2 linked regions of the Oleidesulfovibrio alaskensis DSM 16109 genome follow. Each later gene encodes a partner of the first gene's protein in a complex. Links are inferred from orthologs where the notes say so. Each region holds a gene or a part of one and is shown on either strand. Other genes may lie near its edges.

Evidence for each region.
Region 2: the proteins of groL (region 1) and metK are in contact, whole or in part, in a cryo-EM structure (PDB 8P4O), measured with the Escherichia coli proteins. The link is inferred for Oleidesulfovibrio alaskensis DSM 16109 from one-to-one orthologs.

What each region holds. Positions count from the first base shown.
Region 1 is NZ_AXWQ01000004.1:446,977-457,043, forward strand. The notes cover bases 4,684-7,525. They hold groL (chaperonin GroEL), read right to left. Parts: upstream 7,007-7,525; coding sequence 5,360-7,006; downstream 4,684-5,359. Other genes in these bases: H586_RS0102360 (HAD family hydrolase), read right to left, coding at 4,684-4,770; groES (co-chaperone GroES), read right to left, coding at 7,055-7,342. Outside these bases: H586_RS0102340 (NAD(P)/FAD-dependent oxidoreductase), read right to left, coding at 1-1,219; murein biosynthesis integral membrane protein MurJ, read right to left, coding at 1,683-3,272; H586_RS0102355 (hypothetical protein), read left to right, coding at 3,885-4,157; more of H586_RS0102360, read right to left, coding at 4,255-4,683; H586_RS0102380 (Na+/H+ antiporter NhaC family protein), read right to left, coding at 7,712-9,037; H586_RS0102385 (ATP-binding cassette domain-containing protein), read right to left, coding at 9,339-10,067.
Region 2 is NZ_AXWQ01000005.1:261,201-271,385, reverse strand. Bases 4,980-7,939 are described here. They hold metK (methionine adenosyltransferase), read right to left. Parts: upstream 7,068-7,939; coding sequence 5,892-7,067; downstream 4,980-5,891. Other genes in these bases: panC (pantoate--beta-alanine ligase), read right to left, coding at 7,787-7,939; H586_RS0104010 (DUF502 domain-containing protein), read right to left, coding at 7,054-7,770; H586_RS0104020 (DUF6693 family protein), read left to right, coding at 5,421-5,750; catB (type B chloramphenicol O-acetyltransferase), read left to right, coding at 4,980-5,349. In the rest of the region: H586_RS0104055 (THUMP domain-containing class I SAM-dependent RNA methyltransferase), read left to right, coding at 1-594; H586_RS0104050 (carbohydrate kinase family protein), read right to left, coding at 684-1,610; divalent-cation tolerance protein CutA, read right to left, coding at 1,615-1,935; nth (endonuclease III), read left to right, coding at 2,109-2,789; H586_RS0104035 (ribonuclease H-like domain-containing protein), read left to right, coding at 2,789-3,622; H586_RS0104030 (chemotaxis protein), read left to right, coding at 3,700-4,656; more of catB, read left to right, coding at 4,693-4,979; more of panC, read right to left, coding at 7,940-8,632; H586_RS18085 (hypothetical protein), read left to right, coding at 8,770-9,381; panB (3-methyl-2-oxobutanoate hydroxymethyltransferase), read right to left, coding at 9,362-10,185. UniProt on the Escherichia coli protein: Catalyzes the formation of S-adenosylmethionine (AdoMet) from methionine and ATP.

The sequences.
Region 1 (10,067 bases):
CTTCAGAAACCACTCCCCGTACGAAATCGGGTACGCACTGTGCCGGAGCCTTCTGTGTCACTCCGTCGCCGCAGGCGAACACCGCTTTTTCCGCTGCCGCCTGAAACGCCAGAGCCTGCAGCGGATCGTCCGACGTACACATATCTTCCAGCCGCAGTTCCACCACCAGCCCCGCATTGGCAAAAGGCGCGTTACGCGATGCCAGACTCATGCCGTTAAGCACCAGTTCACCGGGTGCTGTGGAAGCCGGAACCACAAACCCGCCGGGGCACATGCAGAACGAAAAAACGCCGCGCCCCGATGCCTGCGTGGTTATACGGTAACTGGCGGCAGGCAGGGCCGGATGGCGGGGAGTATGGTGATAAAAAATTTCGTCGATGAGCGGCTGCGGGTGTTCGATGCGCACCCCCATGGCAAAGGGCTTGGCTTCCATGGCTATGTTTCTGGCTGCCAGCAGATGAAAAACATCACGCGCAGAATGCCCCGTGGCCAGAATCACGGCATCGGCATAAACAGCTTCACCGCCGGAAAGCCGGACGCCGGTCACACGGTCACCGGACAGCAGCAGGTCAGCCACATGCGCGCCAAAATGGACTTCACCGCCGCAGTCCTGCACGGCTGCACGCATTGCACGCACTATTCCGGGCAGAACATTGGATCCCAGATGCGGGTGTGCGTCTATGCGGATGTCGGGCGAAGCGCCGAACTGCACCAGCAGATCCAGCACGCGGGCCACATTGCCCCGTTTGGTGGCCCGGGTGTACAGCTTGCCGTCCGAATAGGTGCCCGCCCCCCCCTCGCCGAAGCAGTAGTTGGAATGAGGATCAATCAACCCTTCGGTGTAGATCTTTTTCAAATCCTTGCGGCGGGCATTCACATCCTTGCCGCGTTCAAGCACCACAGGCTTTATGCCATGCTCCAGCAGCGAAAGTGCGGCAAAATATCCGGCAGGACCGGCCCCCACCACAATAACGCGTTTTGCGCCCGGCGGGGCGGGACAAAAAACCTCCGCCGCAGCATCAGGCAGATCTGTGCCCACCTCGACCTGAAAGGTAAACCGCGGGCGGCGCGGACGGGCATCCACCGAACGACGGCGCACACGGATCATGACCGCTGCATCATCAGGCAGACCTGCCTTTTTCAATGCCGCGGCGCGCAGAGCGCCTTGTACATGAACCAGATCCGGATCGAGGGACACTTCAAAAAAAGCTGATTTCATATTGTATTCCTGCCGCTGAAAAAAACATGGAAGCCACCGGTGCACTGCGGAATGTGACGCCACCGGAAAGGCATTCTGAAAGCACATGACCGGCATACCGGATTATATGACACAGGTACTGATCCGTTTTTGTAACGGAAAGCTGCCGGACCGTCTGCATTGCCGGCTGTGCAGCGGTTGCGCACCTCGGCGCGCAACCGTAATCCCGCGACGGGTCAAACGGGAGGCACCCTATATACATATGCAGCCGCAGAGTCAAAGCCTGCGCCCCGCCGCAGAGGATTGCGCCGCGGGCGAATCGTCCCGCGCGCGACATCTCCGGCCTGTATCAGCCGGCCCCTGACAATTTGCACCATGACACTCTGGCCCCCTGACACTCTGCGCCAAGGTATGCAGCCCGCAAACACGCGGCCTGAACAGATTGCCGGAATAAAAGTTGCCGGGCAGGCCGAAAGTGGCGCGTTCAGGCGCGGCGCAGCACCCTGCGCAAAATGCCGGTCACCATCTGCAATGCTTCCGGCGCCACAAAACGCGCTACCCCCAGAAAAACCGCCCCAAAGGCCAGCCCGCTGAAAATCAGCCGCACAAACGCCTCCAGCAGGGGGCTGCCGGACAAAGACTGTGCCCACGGCAACACCACAGGGCCGTATATCATGGCACACCAGCCTGCGGCGCAGGCCGGCACGCACGCGGCACCGGTGCGCAGAGCCGTCTGCCCCAGTCCGGCGAACGCGGCACAGCCGTTCCTGCGCATCCATACCGTGCTCAAAGCCAGCGTGTACAACCCCACAGACAACCCTCCGGCAAGTGCCACCCCCACAGCCCCGCCCAGCGGGCCGTCCCAGCGGGCCAGCAGCCAGTACAGCGGCAGACCGCATGCTGTGGCCAGTGTACCGGTCACAGCGGGTGTCACCGTGTCCTGCCGGGCATAAAAAGCCCTGCCCACCACCTGCTGAATACCCCACAGCGGCACGGCGGCCAGCATGACCATCAGCAAAGGCGCCGAAGCCTGCGTCTGTGCGGCAGTAAAGCTGCCCTGCTGAAAAATCAGTCGCATGGTCGGTTCCGCGGCTATAATCATCCACGCTGTAACCGGCAGAATGACAAGCAGCGTATTACGCAGCGCAGCCGAAAGTGTCTGCGAAAAACGTGCTTCATCACCACCGGCGGCCAGACTGGCCAGAAAAGGATACGAGGCAACGCCTGCTGCCTGCGCCACAACCCCCACCGGAACCAGCATTATGCGCCGCGCGTAGTTAAGCAGACTTACGGCACCCTCTCCGGCCATCGAGCCGAAAATACGGACAAACTGCTCGTCCAGAACCACCACGGACTGCCCTATCATCAAAGGCAGTGCCAGCAGGGCAAACCGCAGCACGCTGCCATGGCGCAGCACGGCATACAGACGCAATCCGCCTGCCCGTACAGCCCATACGGGCAGGGCAAAACTGCCCAGCGCGGCACCGGCAAGCACCCCCCAGCAGAATCCTTCCATACCCGAGCGGATGCCTGCAAGCCCGCCTAGAATTATACAGGCATTATACACCAGCGGGGTAAGCGCAGGAACAGCAAACTGCCGCCGCATGTAGAGCATGGCGGTAAAACAGCTGCCTGCCAGAAAAAAAACCTGAGCGGGCAGTATAATGCGCAGAAAATATGCCAGCCGCCGTGCAGACTCCGCATCAAAACCCGGTGCGGCCAGCGCCGCAAGCCACGGGGCGGCCAGCCACGCCACCCCCGTAAGCAACGCGGCAAAAAGCGTTATCCAGCCGGTGACAGCCGAAAAAAAACGCCAGCCGTCCTGCTCGTCATGCTCAAAACGGGCTGCCAGCAGCGGAATAAGCGTGATGGAAAAATACCCGCCGGCCAGCAGGTAGTTAAGAAAATCCGGAACCACAAACGATGCGAAGTAGATATCCGACTCCAGACTGGCGCCATGAAAATAGGAAATAACTTTATCGCGTATAAGTCCCATGAACCGTGAAAGAAAAATGCTGCCGGCCATAATGGCCGCGGCCAGCCCCATCCGCTGTCTGCCTGATAATATACTCATGCGTTTGCTGCGCCTTATGCTGACAATGCTTATTAGGGGGAACAACACGGCCCGCCCGCAGCGGTTATGCCGCACCCCGCCACGTACCGCAAGCGCACTGCCACGTGATTGTTCCGTTGCGGCACCGTGTCATGAACGCGGCAAAGCCGCAGACAGGTGCCGGACGACATTGTCACAACATGCCGACTGGTTACACAACTATATAAAGTAACGCTCTCTTTGCGGCAGTGTTTCTTATCACAACTACTACTCTTTACACAAAAATCAGCTTTTCCGGATTTAGTGCTTGACTTTTTTATTCACTTTTGAAAAAAAAAGACAACTCATGAAGAGGACGAGAGGGGTCTGGCCCGATGACCGTCCGGCAACCTGCCCGCAAGGCAAGGTGCCAAAGCCAGCCACGGTGAGATGCCGCGGTGCCATGAGGTCGACAGCTGCGACCGGTACCGTTCTGCCTCTCACCATTGTGAGAGGTTTTTTTATGCAGAGCCTTTGCTCGGCAGTGGGTGGATTTACGGAGTTTGCACGCCCACACAAAAAACAATGATGCTAAAATCCGGAAGCAATGCTTCCCGTGGTCCGCGCCGGAGCGGACACAGCAGGAGAAAACACATGAAGGATTATCTCGGACAGGCTTCAGGCAGCAACGCGCAGGGTGTTGTATACTTTTTGTACCACGATAACTGCGCCGAACAGATGCCCCGCACATATTCCGACCCTCTGGAACTGCTGGGAGACATGACCCTGCTGCGCCTTTCGGAAGAACAGAAAGCCGCCCTGCGTACCATCCTTCATCGGGAAATTGCAGAAAACGGTGCAGAAGCTGTCTGGCGCTCGCGTGCGTATCGCAAGAACATCATTCATTCTTTCGGCAGAATCGTCTAGCACAAGAGCGCTGTACATACGCCAAAGGCGAAGGGCCGGCAGGAAGGTGCTGCCGGCCCTTGTCCATACTCCCGAAAAACATCCCCGCACAACGGTTTCAGACGCACTCCGGACTGTCAAAGCCCATATCTGCCAGCAACGCAGGCAGTTCGCGGAAATCGTGCATCGTTCTCACCAACTCCGCCTCCCTGCGCTCTTCAGTACGCCGGTTAAACCATACTCCGCGTATGCCCAGCTGGTTGGCCCCCCAGATATCCGCCATATAGTCATCGCCCACCATCACCACGCAGCCGGCATCCAGCTTCAGGTCGCGCAGCACATGACTCCAGAATCCGGCCTGCGGCTTGGGGCGGCCGATAAAGCGATAGGTGTAGATTCTGTCCAGCACCTGCCCCAGTCCCATGGTGTCCAGAGAAGCCCGCACCTCATGTTCTTCCGATTCCGCGGCATTGGAAGCAAGCCCCGTTGTCCAGCACGGTGCCAGACTCATGACCACTTCACGGGCATGCGGTGTGGCAGGCACGCCGGACCACCCTTTCTCCCTGCCCAAATACCACGGCATGCTCTCCATCAGCGTACCGCCCCAGTCAAACAGCAGCGCTCGTTTATGCATTGTCGCCTCCTCGGCTTTCAGTGCCCGCGTCGGGGCATCGCGTCAAGCCTGCGGCAGTCATGATGTCTGCACGGCAGGACACGGCACAGCGGGGGCTCCGGCATACCATAACGGAAAGCATGGGCGTGAAGATGCGGCGGCAGCCGCCCCCTGCCCTTCAGATAGCCGCATCAGAAGATCACCATCGTCACGTCTGCCCGGAATGCACCGACTGCCCATAATGCCCTGACTGCACTGACGGTTCTGGCTGCCTGAGCGAAACAGGACAGAAGCCCCGCCCCGGCACGCCCCTGAAAATCCGCACAGGGTCGATACCCGCGTGGCACCCCATGAGTACGCCCACGAGTACACCCCACGATTCCCCCCCACGATTACCCCCCATGATCTGGCCGCTGCATTGCAGCATACGGGCAGCGCACACCGGCACTGACTTTCAGGTGGTGGCAGGGCATGCCGCGGGCGCGGGCAGACAGGACGACAGGTAAGAAAGTCAGGCAGCAGAAACAACAAAAGCGCACAGTGAACGCAAAAAAAGGGCCGGAGTAAACTCCGGCCCTGAAGGTTCGGTTGGTGCGACCAGTCGTAGCGACTAGTACATGCCGCCCATACCGCCCATGCCGCCCATGCCGCCCATGGCGGGAGCAGCGGGAGCGTCTTCTTTGGGCTTTTCTGCAATGGCGCACTCGGTGGTGAGCAGCAGAGAAGCAACGGAAGCGGCGTTCTGCAGAGCGATACGGCTTACCTTTTTGGGGTCGATAACGCCGGCGGCGATGAGGTCTTCGAACTCACCGGTGGCAGCGTTAAAGCCGAAAGCGTCTTTGCCTTCCTTCACCTTTTCGCAGATGATGGAGCCTTCGAAACCGGCGTTGGCAGCAATCTGACGCAGGGGCTCTTCGATTGCGCGGCGGATGATGGTGACACCTGCTGCTTCGTCGTCATCAGCGGGCTTCACGTCGTCCAGCACCTTGCAGCAACGGACCAGAGCGGTACCGCCACCGGGGACGATGCCTTCTTCCACTGCAGCGCGGGTAGCGTTCAGAGCGTCTTCCACGCGGTCTTTCTTTTCCTTCATTTCGGTTTCGGTAGCTGCGCCCACATTGATCACGGCAACACCGCCGACGATCTTTGCCAGACGTTCCTGCAGCTTTTCACGATCGTAATCGGAGGAAGTTTCTTCGATCTGAGCGCGGATCATTTTCACGCGGGCCTTGATGGCTTCGCTTTCACCGGCGCCGTCAACGATGGTGGTGTTTTCTTTGTCCACCACGATGCGCTTTGCGTTACCCAGATCGGCAACGGTGGCGTTTTCAAGCTTGATGCCCATTTCTTCGGAGATCACACGGCCGCCGGTAAGGGTGGCGATGTCTTCGAGCATGGCCTTGCGGCGTTCGCCGAAGCCGGGAGCCTTGACGGCCACAACCTGCAGGGTGCCGCGCAGCTTGTTCACAACCAGAGTGGCCAGAGCTTCGCCGTCCACATCTTCAGCGATGATCACGAGCGGACGGTTCATCTTGGCAACCTGCTCAAGCACGGGCAGCATGTCTTTCATGCTGGAAATCTTCTTCTCGTTGATGAGAATCAGAGGCTCGTCCATTTCGCAGACCATCTTTTCAGGATCGGTCACGAAGTAGGGGGACAGGTAGCCGCGGTCGAACTGCATGCCTTCCACGACTTCGAGAGTGGTTTCGAGGCCTTTGGCTTCTTCAACGGTGATAACGCCTTCCTTGCCCACTTTGCTCATGGCTTCGGCAATGATGTTGCCGATGGTGGTGTCGGAGTTGGCGGAAATGGTGCCGACCTGAGCAATTTCCTTCTGGTCGCGGGTGGGCTTTGCAAGGTTGCCCAGTTCCTTCACCAGAGCTTCAACGGCCTTGTCCACGCCACGCTTGATGGCCATGGGGTTACGGCCTGCGGCCACCAGCTTTACGCCTTCTTTGTAGATGGCCTGAGCCAGAATGGTTGCAGTGGTGGTGCCGTCACCGGCGATGTCGGAGGTTTTGGAAGCAACTTCCTTAACCATCTGAGCGCCCATGTTTTCGAACTTGTCTTCCAGCTCGATTTCCTTGGCTACGGAAACACCGTCCTTGGTGATGACGGGTGCGCCGAAGGACTTTTCGATGACAACGTTACGGCCTTTGGGGCCGAGGGTCACCTTGACAGCGTTGGCCAGTTTGTCCACGCCGCGGGCCAGTCTTTCACGGGCCTTGGTATCAAAAACGATTTCTTTGGAAGCCATATTTCTTCTCCTCCTGAAAGGATAGGACTAAGTCAGTGGGAAAGTCAGTTACTGAATGATAGCCAGAATGTCGTCTTCACGCATGACCAGATGGTCAACGCCGTCCAGCTTCACTTCGGTGCCTGCGTACTTGTTGAACAGCACCACGTCGCCGGTCTTCACGGTCATGGCAATTACCTTGCCGTCGTCTGCGGTCTTGCCGGGGCCGACTGCGATCACTTCACCACGGGAAGGCTTTTCCTTCGCGGTGTCGGGAATGTACAGGCCGCCTGCGGTCTTTTCTTCGGACTCAAGGCGCTTAACCAGCACACGATCGTTCAAAGGCTTCAGGTTCATACTCTCCTAACCTCCAGATTATTTAACTCTTTTTGCCCTTTTTTAGCACTCTCTTCACGCGAGTGCCAAAGGAAAGCAGCACATTCACCCACGCACCTGCGGGGGCAGACACGTTAAAAAGCGGCCGGGCAGCCGCGGATGAAGCACCGCATGTTATTCCAATTACCGCAACATGCAGCGGTGCTTAGCTGCAGGGATAATAATCCCCGTTTCCGGTTTGAAAAGGGGTAAATTGCATTTTTTTTGCGGGCACAGCCCCTCAAAGATGTTAACACTCTGTTTTTCAAAATTATTTTTTTATATTTTCCATAAAAAAATGCCACCCCCGGCGGGGGGTGGCACATACATATTCAGGAACAATTCCTGATATTAAGATTTAATCCGGGGCCTGCCCGTCATGATGGCCAGCAGCCCCACAACGGCAAGAATAAAGCAGTAGTAGTTACCGCCGACAACTTCCAGCGGCGATATGCCCGCTATGGAACCGGCAAGCAGCACCTGCGCCGCGTACGGCATGATTCCCTGAAAAACACAGGAGAAAATATCAAGTATGCTTGCGCTGCGGCGGGGGTCTATGCCGTTCTTGTCGGCAATCTCTTTTGCCAGACCGCCGGAAAGAATGATGGCCACGGTGTTGTTTGCCGTGCAGGCATCCGCCACCGAGACAAGCCCCGCAATGCTCAACTCGCCGGTACGGGCCTGATTGTCGCTGCGCGAGCGTGCAGTAAGCGCATCTATACGGCCCAGCAGCCACTTGATACCGCCCTGTACTCTGATCAGTTCGCCCAGACCGCCGATCAGCATGGAAAGAACCATGATTTCCTGCATTCCCTTGAAGCCGTTAAAAATGTCCTGCGAAAATCCTATCAGCGAATATTCCGGCATTGTCAGCAGCCCCACAGCGCCCGTAAACACGATGCCGCACGCCAGCACCACAAAGACGTTTACCCCGGCCACGGCCATGCCCAGAATAACCATATAGGGAAGCGCTTTGATAACGCTGTAATCACCGGAAACAGTCACCGCGCCGTCGGCACCCAGCAGGGCGAATCCGGCCACTGCCAGCACGGCCGCGGGCAGGGCTATGTACAGGTTTACACGGAATTTATCTTTCATCTCGCAGCCCTGCGTACGCGTGGCGGCGATGGTGGTATCAGAAATCATGGAAAGGTTGTCGCCGAACATGGCGCCGCCCAGCACAGCGCCCATAAGCAGCGGCAGGCCGATGGTTGTCTGTTCGCCCACGCCCACGGCAATAGGGGCAATGGCGGCTATGGTGCCCATGGATGTGCCCATGGCAGTGGAGACAAAAGCCCCGATAAGAAACAGGCCGGGCAGCACAAAGGCCGGCGGCACAAGATCAAGCCCGAGATTGACCGTGGAACTGACGCCGCCGATGGCCGTGGCCACCGAAGCAAAGGCACCGGCAAGCAGATAGATGAGGCACATGGTTATGATGTTGCCGTCACCCACGCCGCTGATGAAAACCCCGAGCTGCTTGTCCAGACGCTGGCCGCCGCGCAGTTTGCCCAGCAGCAGGCTGAAGGCGATGGCAGGCAGTATGGCTACGGCGGCGGACAGCTGGTAAAAAGCCATTTTCGTGCCGTTGGCCGTCAGCACGGCACCGGTGCCGATAAACAGCGCAAGAAAAAACACAAGCGGCAGCAGGGCCGAAAAAGACGGTTTACTGTTCAAGGTGGTATCCTCCCCCGTTCAGGAATGGCAGCGCGGCAGCCCCTTCACTGCTGCTCGCCGGTCGGCGCAACCGGAGCGCTGGCACGATGATGACACACGCCGTGAATCACTATATCAAACTAAGTTGATAAACTGATATATGAGCACTGCCCCCCTGTCAATGAAAAAGCCGCTCCGGAACACCGGAACGGCCACAGGTGATTTTTTGATACAAAAGCAATGGCAATGCGTCATGGCGCATGCGCGCACGGGTGGATGTCAGAACTATGCTCCTGCCCGTGCCGCCCGCGCAGCAGAACCGTTACTGACCGGGCATGCCGCGCAGGTCGGCGGCACGCTGTTCCGCCTCTTCCCAGCGGGTCAGCAGTTCCATGAGTTCTTCTTCAATGGCGGGCAGCCTTGCGGAAAGCACGGCAAAGCGCTCTGGATTGCCGGTATACAATGCAGGGTCTGACAGTTCGGCTTCCGCCGCCGCCTGCTCTTTTTCCAGCGCTTCCATGCGGAGCGGCAGTTCCTGCAGTTCTTCTTCCAGCTGTTTCAGTTCGCGCTGTTCATTAAACGTCAGCTTGCGCGGTTTTTCCTGCTGCCGCTCCGTTCTGGACTGTCGGGAGGCTGCAGGCTTTTCTTCCTGCACCGGCTGCGGGCGCTGCCGCAGCCAGTCATCGTAGCCGCCCACATATTCATTCACGCACCCGCCGCCCTCGAATGCCAGCGTAGAGGTCACCACATTGTTCAGAAAAGCTCTGTCGTGGCTGACGATGAGCACGGTACCCGAATATTCACCCAGCAGTTCCTCCAGCAGCTCCAGCGTTTCCATGTCCAGATCGTTGGTGGGTTCGTCCATCACCAGCAGGTTGGAAGGACGCGCAAACAATCTTGCCAGCAGCAACCTGTTGCGCTCGCCACCCGAAAGCACTTTTACCGGCAGCATGGTCCGCTCCGGTTCAAAAAGAAATTCTTTCAGATACCCCACAACGTGCTTGCGCACGCCGTTGATCTCCAGGGTGTCGTTACCGCCTGCCACGCTTTC
Region 2 (10,185 bases), on another replicon or contig:
GGGCATCTGATCAACCCCATGTGCGGTTCGGGTACTCTGGCTGTGGAAGCCGTGCTCATGGCCATGAACTCCGCACCGGGGCTGCTGCGTGATTCTTTCTGCTTCATGCATCTGCCCGGTTATAAACCGGAGATATGGGACGCCCTGCTTGACAGGGCGGAAGCGCAGGAAACAGGAGAGATACCGGGGCGGGTCATTGCAACCGACATTGTGCCCGAGGCGGTAAAGGCTTCGCAGGAAAACGCGGTACGGGCCGGTGTTGCCGGTTTTATCGAGTTCGGCGTCTGTGATTTTACGCAGACCGACATTCCTCAGCCGTCTGAAGGGCGCGATGTGATCATCATGAATCCGGAGTACGGCGCCCGTCTCGGAGATGCTGCTCAGCTGGAGGGTGTCTACCGGGCCGTGGGTGATTTTTTCAAACAGCGCTGCGGCGGATACACGGGGTATGTTTTTACCGGCAACATGAAACTGGCCGGTAACGTGGGACTGCGCACTTCGCGCCGCATTCCTTTTCACAGTGCCAAAATAGAATGCCGCCTGCTGGAATACGAGTTGTATTCCGGCAGCAGAAAGCATGCGGACCATCAGTGACGCCGCAGGGGTACTGCCGCGCAACCGCCATAAAAAAAGAGGCTGCCACGTCATACGCGGCAGCCTCTTTTTTTATGCAAGACGGTCTGTTACGCCCCGAATGCCGCCTGATGGCGGGCCTTGAACTCTTCAGGGGTGAAGGTGTGCTCCTGTGTGCCGTAATGCTCTACGCAGAAGCTGGCACAAGTGGCGCCTATTTTTGCGGCTCCGGCCACATCCAGCCCGTCGGTTAGACCCTTGAGCAGACCGGCGCGGAATGCGTCGCCTGCGCCTGTGGGGTCAAGCACCTGCCGCGGTCTGGCAATGCCCACCATGACAGGTTCGCCGTTGTCTATGCGCGAACCGTTCTCACCGAGGGTGGTGATGATGTAATCGGTCATGGTCAGCAGTTCGGCTTTGGTGCGGCCGGTGGCTTTCATTATCATTTCCAGTTCGTAGTCGTTGCTTACCAGCATGTGTGCACCGTTGATGCATTCCAGCATGCTGTCACCGGTAAGCGCAGTGATCTGCTGGCCGGGGTCGAAAATATAGCGCATGCCCATGCTGCGGAATTTACGCGGCAGTTCCACCATATCCTGCAGGTTTCCGGGAGAGACGATGGCAAGATCGTTTTCGGGGGTGACGCCGTTAAACTGGTACCCGCAAGGGTGGCTCATGGCTGCGGGGTTGAATCCGGTGATCTGGTTGTCGCTCTGGTCGGTGGTAATGTAGGCTCCGGCGGTGAACTGGTCGTCCATTTTCCGGATGCCGTCCTGCGGCAGTCCCAGACCGGTCAGCACTTCTTCGTAGCGGTCAAAGTCTTTGCCCACAGTGGCAAGTATGGTCGGCTTTTCGCCCAGCAGAGCCAGTGAGTATGCAATGTTGCCCGCCGTGCCGCCGCGTTTTTCTTCCAGCCTGTCGATAAGAAAGCAGACGTTGAGAATATGGATTTTATCCGGCAGAATATGATCGCTGAATTTGCCGGGGAAGTTCATTATCCGATCGTATGCGAGCGATCCGGAAATAAAAATGGACATGTGCTCAACGCTCCTTTCGTACTTCGTTGTCTATCCAGTTGAGAAAAGGGGGAAGCCCTTCTGAAACGGCAAGTGCGACAGCACACGGCACATCGTAGCCGTGCAGTTCCGCCACGGCGGCAAGAGCATCTTCGACTCTGTCGTCCGATGTCTTGGCGATGAAAGCGACTTCGCTTTCATTCTGCACTTGGCCGTCCCACCGGAAAATGGACTCGATCCGTCCGAGAATGTTGACACAGGCTGCAAGTCTGCGTTCTACAAGAATCCGGCCTATGCGCCGTGCTTCCTGTTCATCGGGGGCGGTCATGTACAGTATTTTTGCCATGGTGTCCTCCGGAGTTACGGTGTGGTGCGTCGCGCGACAGCTTATGTACAGCAAAGCTGCGGTAACGGCAATAATTTCGGGGTGCAAAGCCCTGTGCCGCGGATTCTTTTCGGGGATATTGTATGCCCGTATGCTTTGCACAGTATGATTTTCATCCTCAGGTGGTCATGTAAATGAAAAAGAAAGAACGTGCGGCGGCTTTTCTGGCGCTGCTGAAAAAAAGGTATCCGGCTCCTGCCACACATCTTGATGCGCGTACCCCGTGGGAACTGCTGGTGGCTACTGTGCTTGCCGCACAATGCACGGACGAAAGGGTGAATAAAGTCACCCCCGGGCTTTTCCGGCGTTGGCCGGGCCCTGCCGAGCTTGCGCAGGCATTGCAGGGAGAGGTGGAAGAAGTTGTGCATTCCACCGGTTTTTACCGCAACAAGGCAAAAAATCTCATAGCCGCGGCAGATATGGTAACCCGCCTGCACGGCGGGCAGGTTCCGCGTACCATGGATGAGCTGACGGCGCTGCCCGGGCTGGCCCGCAAAACGGCTAACATTGTGCTTTGGGGCGGATACGGCATTAACGAGGGGCTGGCGGTGGACACGCATGTGAAGCGTATAGCCTTCCGCATGGGGTTCACCGCATCGGATAATCCGGTTGTGGTTGAAAAAGACCTGATGCCCCTTTTTCCCCGTGCGGAGTGGGGCGACGTGAACCACCGCATGGTGTGGTTCGGGCGGCATGTGTGCGATGCCCGCAAACCGTTGTGCCATGAGTGTGAAATGTTTGATTTCTGCCCGCGCAAAGGGGTGCAGGGAAAAAAAACGGCAGCGCGTGCGTCTGCCCGCAAGGCCGGTGTCTGATGCTTAAAAATACGTTCTGTCATCTGCCGGGAGTCGGTGCAGGCACTGAACGCAGCCTGTGGGACAAGGGTGTGCTGACCTGGGAAGATGCGCTGGATGCGCCGCAGAAGCTGCTGGGAAAAAACGGCGACCGGCTGCGCCGCGGTGCCGAAGAATCGCTTGCCCGGCTGGAATCCGCCGACGCTGCGTGGTTCGGGGGCAGTCTGCCCGCCAATATGCAGTGGCGCCTTTTTGATCCGTTCCGCTGCAATGCCGCCTACGTGGACATTGAAACAACGGGATTGTCGTGGCCGTCGGCACATGTGACCACCATCGCCCTGTACGACGGGCGGCAGGTGCGTACATATGTGCACGGGCGCAATCTGCATGATTTTGCAGAAGACATGGCTGCCTATGACCTTTTGATAACGTTCAACGGTAAATGCTTTGATGTGCCTTTTCTGGAGCGGGCGCTTGATATGCGCATGACAGCGGGGCACGTGGATCTGCGTTATGTATTCAGAGCGCTCGGACTGGGGGGCGGCCTGAAGCATATCGAGCACTGCCTTGGGTTTGACAGAGGCGAACTGGAGGGCGTGGACGGGTACATGGCCGTGCTGTTGTGGAATCTTTTCCGCAGAACAGGCGACGAGCGTGTTCTTGAAACCCTGCTGGCCTACAATGCCGAAGATGTGCTGACGCTGGAGCCTCTTATGTATCATGCCTACAACAGGCACCTTGCAGGCACGCCTTTCAGTCAGACGGCAGCTTTGTCCGTGCCGCCGGTGGCGCCCAATCCTTTCCGTGCCTCCCCGCACGCCCTGCGCGAAGCCTGGTCCGGCGCAATGTTTTGATAGTGTGAAAGGAATAACGCGGCGGGGCTTGTAACTCCCTTCTTCCCCGTGCATAGTATGAAGATAGGGGGTGACTTATGTCACAGAGCAACATCCTTTTGGAATCGGGCACAAACGAGTTAGAAATAATTGAGTTTATCATAGAAGAGCAGGATGCGGAGGGCACTCTGTATAAAGGCCACTATGCCATGAACGTGGCAAAGGTGCTTGAAATTATACGGCGTCCTGATGTGGTGGGTCTGCCGGGTACGCATCATCCTGCGGCTTTGGGTACTTTTTCGCTGCGGGGCAGGGTGCTGCCGCTCATCGACCTTGCCCGGTGGCTGGAAAAGGGCAGTCTGGATTCCCCCGGAGCCAAAGTCATTGTTTCGGAATTCAGCGGCACTATCACGGCTTTTCTGGTGTCTTCGGTTACCAGCATTCACCGTCTCAGCTGGAGTCAGATCGAAGCTCCGGATGCGTACCTGCACCGGTTCAGCAATGAATCCATAACAGGCGTTGTGCGTTTTGAAGATCGCATCGTCTTTCTGCTGGACATGGAGCGCATTGTTGCTTCAATGAATCCGCATCTTGATTTGAAAGCCCACGCAGAACGCATCGAAGAGAGTGTTTCCGGTGATAATCTGAAAACGCTTATTGCGGACGATTCTTCTTCGATCCGCAACATGATAGGTGCGACGTTGAAAAAAGCCGGTTTTGACGTGACGGCCACCAGCAGCGGACTGGAAGCGTGGAAGCAGCTGGAAGCCTGGAAAAAGGAATCGCAGGAACAGGGACGCCCGCTGAGCGATTTTGTGGTGCTTGTGGTATCCGACATTGAAATGCCGGAAATGGACGGCCACAACCTGACAAGGCGCATCAAGGATGACCCTGTGCTCAAACAGCTGCCGGTAATGCTGTTTTCTTCGCTGATAACTGAAGCGCTGCGGCACAAAGGCGAGGCCGTCGGCGCTGATGATCAGGTATCAAAACCCGACCTGCCGTCGCTTACTTCGCGTGCGCGTGCGCTGATCACTTCTTATTTCGGTATCTAGCTTTTGCCCGCAGTATGGTATAACGCTGTGGACATTATGACTAAAGACAGCATCTTCACCAGTCCGTTCAAGGGCATTCCCCTGCATGAGCAGGTAAGCAATCCGAACATAACAGTCGGCCGTTACAGTTATTATTCCGGGTATTACCACAACCACCCGTTTGAAGACTGTGTCCGCTATCTTATGCCGCAACCGGATACCGTGGACAGGCTGATCATAGGCAGCTTCTGCTCCATCGGAACGGGCGCCAGCTTTGTCATGGCGGGCAATCAGGGGCACCGTACCGACTGGATAAGCACTTTTCCCTTCTACTACGCAGGCAATGCCGAATTTTCCGGTGCCCGTGACGGCTACAGGCCGGCCGGAGATACGGTGGTGGGCAGCGATGTGTGGATAGGAGCCGAAGCCATGATCATGCCGGGAGTGCGTATCGGGCACGGGGCTGTCATTGCTTCGCGTGCCGTGGTCACTTCTGATGTGCCTCCGTATGCCGTGGTGGCCGGCATGCCCGCCAGACAGCTGCGTGTCCGGTTTGATGAGAAAAATGTGGCCATGCTGCTTGAAATGGCGTGGTGGGAGTGGCCGCAGGATATGCTGAGTGCTGCCATGCCGCTGCTGACCTCACAAAATGTGGATGAACTCTACCGTTTCTGGAAAAGTTATGGTAACAGGACGGCAAACGTCACGGCATGACGCCGGGGCGCATGCGGCTGTGCGTCCTGTGGATGTGTGCCGATCACCTGCCTGAAACGTAAGGAGTTCTGATGTTCAACGGGCGTTTTGACTGCGACCTGAGCATGGCCGAATGCATCGGACATGCTGTGCTGTGGATCATTATTTCCGTGCTTACTCTGGGTATAGGAGCATTTATCTACCCCTATGCACTGGCGCGGTTTGTTGTCAGCCGGACATATGTTGTTTCCGGCGGGCGCAGAGTCGGCAGGCTGCAGTGCGACCTTGATCTCGGCAGTCAGCTTGGTCATCTTATTTTATGGATCATACTGGCTGTCATCACGTTTGGTCTTGCATATGTGGTGTATCTGTACCGTGTGGGCAAACTGGTGGCCGACCGTACTCTTATTATTCCGCTGTAACCGCATATTGCCGGAAAGGCTCTTTTCAGGCGCATCCGCCATGTGGCGGATGCGCCTTTTGTTTGTGGTGTCCGGATACGGGCCTAAAAAAAAGCCGGAGCAAGAAGCTCCGGCCGGAATAAGCTGACGGGCGGGATAGGGCTAGCGGCGGGCCGCTGCACGCAGATCGTCCACAGCGTCGGTGCGTTCCCACGAAAATTCGGGAATCTCGCGACCGAAGTGTCCGTAGCAGGCTGATTTTTTATAGATCGGCCGGCGCAGGTCAAGTCGTTTGGAGATATGGTACGGGCGCAGGTCGAACACATCGCGCACGGCCTGAGTGAGCACCTCGTCGGAAATGTCGCTGCTGCCCAGAGAGGTGCACAGTACGGAAACAGGATCGGCCACGCCGATGCAGTACGCGATCTGTACTTCGCATTTGGGAGCAAGTCCGGCTGCCACAACGTTTTTGGCAATGTAGCGACCCATGTATGCGCCGGAGCGGTCCACTTTGGAGGGGTCTTTGCCGGAGAATGCGCCGCCGCCGTGGCTGCCCATGCCGCCGTAAGTGTCCTGAATGATTTTACGGCCGGTAAGACCGCAGTCACCCATGGGGCCGCCGATAACAAAACGGCCGGTGGTGTTGATGAAAATTTCGCAGTCTTTTTCGTTGAAGAAGCCGGAAGGTTCCAGAACGGGACGTATGACGTGGGTTCTGATGGCGTCTATGATGTCTGTCTGGCTGGCCTGTTCCGCATGCTGTGTGGAAACAACCACATTGTTGATGCGTACCGGGCGGCCGTCAACGTATTCAAAGGACACCTGTGTTTTGCCGTCGGGGCGCAGAAAATCCACGGTGCCGTCTTTGCGCACAGCGGTAAGCTTTTGCGAAAGCTGGTGTGCCCAGAATATGGGGGCGGGCATCAGCGTGGGGGTTTCGTCGCAGGCAAAACCGAACATCATGCCCTGGTCACCGGCGCCCTGATTTTCGGGGTCCTGGCGGTCAACGCCCTGAGCAATGTCAGGAGACTGTTTGTCTATGGAAGACAGCACGGCGCATGTCTGCCAGTCAAATCCCATGGAGGAGTTATTGTATCCGATTTCTTTGATGGTATCCCGCACCACCTGCGGCAGGTCGGCATAGCCTCTGGTGGTTATTTCGCCGGCGATGATGGCCATGCCGGTGGTGACCATGGTCTCACAGGCCACGCGCGAATCAGGATCCTGTTCGAGCAGCACATCAAGCACGGCGTCGGAAATCTGGTCAGCGACTTTGTCGGGATGGCCTTCGGTAACCGATTCGGAAGTGAAGTGGTATTTACCCTTATAAGGGATCATGCGTTTCCTCCTGGGATGTGTTCTTCGCCTTGATGGCTGTTTTCTTTTTTCTGTTTTTCGACTTTTCGTGCTCTGCACTCAGAATTCCGCCGGAAATAAGCAGTTTGAATGCATCTTCCACATTCATTTCCAACGGAATGACATCCGCTTCGGGCACCATGAGGTAAAAGCCCGAAGTGGGGTTCGGGGTGGTGGGCACAAACACGTTCAGCACTTTGCTGGCTGTTTTGCTTTGAATTTCACCCACGGCAACGCCTGTGACAAATGCCATGGTGTACAGCCCCTTGCGGGGATATTCTATCAGCACCACCCGCTGAAAATCGCGCGAAGAGGTGAATATGGTTTCCACCAGCTGCTTGATACCGGAGTACAGCGAGCTGACCAGCGGTATGCGTGCCAGAATGGCGTCGCCCAGATCTACAAGGCGGCGCCCCAGAAAATTGCGCACAAGCAGCCCTGTGACCAGCAGCACCACGATCAGCAGCAGAAACCCCAGCCCCGGCACGGCAAAAGGCAGAAAAGCCTCCGGACGGTACTGCGGCGGCAGGAGCAGCAGCAGTTTGTCCACCCAGCGCACTGCCACCCGCAGTGTGAGAAAAGTCGCCACCAGCGGGGTAAGCACCAGTATGCCGGCAAACAGGTTTGCCTTGATGAACCGGCGCAGCGACGCCATAAAGCCGCCTGAAGAATCCTGAGCGGTCATTATCCGTGCCTGCCGTTCATATCAGAGCCAGATTGTCAATCAGGCGTGCTCTGCCCAGACGTACGGCGGCTGCGCATGTGGCCATGCCCCCCACTCGTTCCAGCGGCTGCAGCGTGTCGGGGTGAACAATTTCCAGATAATCTTCCCTGCCTTCCGGCAGGTGCTGCTTCCAGTATTCTTTAACCGCAGCCCGCAGAACGGCCGTGTCGCGCTCTCCGCCGGCAACCATGTCGCGTGCACGGATCAGCCCCTGATACAGGGCAGGTGCCTGTCTGCGCTCTTCCGGAGTCAGATACACATTGCGTGAACTCATGGCCAGACCGTCGGTTTCGCGTACAATGGGGCAACCGTCTATGGTTACGGGCAGATGCATGTCTTTTGCCATGCGTCTGAGCACTGCCAGCTGCTGCCAGTCTTTTTCGCCGAAAACGGCAAGACGGGGCAGGGTGAGCAGCATCAGCTTCATGACCACGGTGCACACCCCGCGGAAATGACCGGGACGGTCGGCGCCGCACAGGCCGGAAGACAGTCCGGGAATTTCCACCCATGTGTCGAATCCCTGCGGGTACATGGCTTCCGGCTGCGGGGTGAACAGCACATCGGCACCGGCCCGCTGGGCAACCTCGGCATCGCCGGAAAGGTCGCGGGGGTAGGCTGCCAGATCTTCTCCGGGAGCAAACTGCGCGGGGTTGACAAAAAGGCTCACCACAACCTTGTCCGCACGTTCGCGGGCATAGGCCATAAGGCTTTCGTGCCCTGCATGGTAGTAACCCATGGTCGGAACCAGCGCGGTTTTGACACCGCCGCAGCGCCAGTCAAGGCAAAGCCGCTGAAGCTCTTCGGGAGATGTGATTATCTGCATATCAATGTATCCGCATATAGTTGTTGTTCTGGTTGTAAACTTAGTGGCCCTTGTTGTAAAGCAAAATCCGGAACATACTGTGCCGCGCAGGGCGTCGCAGCGATGTCAGGCGGACAGAGTATAACAAGGCGGGCGTCATGGGAACGGCTTTCCATCAGGGAGCACTGGATAATTTCTGCGCGCTGTATGCGGTGGTCAATGCTTTTTGCCGCACGCACGCGCTTACCGCGTTTCAGGCCAGACGCATGTTTCATGACACGCTCCTCAGGCTTGCACAGGACGACGAGGTTTTTACCGCGGCGGTTACCGCCGCCACTGACTACACCGGCATAGTGCATGATATGCTGGAATGGTACGGGGCCGGTCTTTTCCCGCTGCATGTGCAGAGCGCTTTTGCCGATGAGCCGGCCGGAGAAAGCGATTTCTGGAGCATGGCTGCAGACTGGCTTGCCGCGGGTGCCAGAAGAACAATGCTGCTGCGGTTCATGCGCTATGTGCCCGGGCAGGATGCCCCTGTGGTACGCCACTGGACAGCCGCCGACCGTCTGCTGGGCGATTCGCTTTTTCTGCTCGATTCCAGCAGAGACTCCGGTGCGCTGCACGTGCTTTTGCGGCATCAGGTAACCTGCTTTCGTGAACGTGTGAACGAGGAACGCTTTGTGCGGATTATTCCCTCGTCCTGCCTGCTGCTGCAGGGACTGGATGCTCCGCCGCCTCGGGGGATGAGCATCAGTCGTCCGCGCCGCTGACATTTTCTTCCCAGCGGCGCTGTTCGTCTTCCGGCATGCCGAAGGAGTGCTGCGCCGCGGGAAATTCTCCCTGACGCACTTCATCACCATACTGCTGCACGGCTTTTACGGCATGCCCGCGCAGCTCTGCATAGCGTTTCACAAACTTCGGGGTAAAGCGGTCGAACAGGCCCAGCATATCGTGCACCACCAGCACCTGTCCGTCGCACTGCGCTCCGGCCCCTATGCCGATGGTGGGAATGCCTGACGTGCGGGTAATGTGCGCGGCCACAGGGGCGGGTATGGCTTCCAGTACCAGTGCAAAACAGCCCGCATCTTCCAGTATGCGCGCATCTTCCGCCAGACTGCGGGCGGCGGCAGCCGAACGCCCCTGCACTTTAAAGCCGCCCAGCGCCGCTACACGCTGCGGAGTAAGCCCGATGTGCCCCATGACGGGAATCCCCGCCTTCACAAGAGCCTCCACCTGCGGAGCGACTTCTTTGCCCCCTTCCAGCTTTACAGCGCGCACACCGCCTTCGCGGAACAGTCGCGCCGCGCTGTGCATGGCCTGATCCGGCCCCTGTTCATAGGTCATAAAGGGCAGGTCGCCCACCACCAGCGCGCGTGAGGCGCCCCGCGTAACGGCCCGGCAGTGGTGGATCATCTCGTCCAGCGTCACGGACAGCGTGTCCTCATGCCCCAGCACCACCATGGCCAGCGAATCGCCTACCAGCAGCATGTCCATGCCGCCTTCATCGGCAATGGATGCCGTGGGGTAGTCGTATGCCGTCAGCATGGCCAGACGTCTTGTGTTTTTTGCCGCCC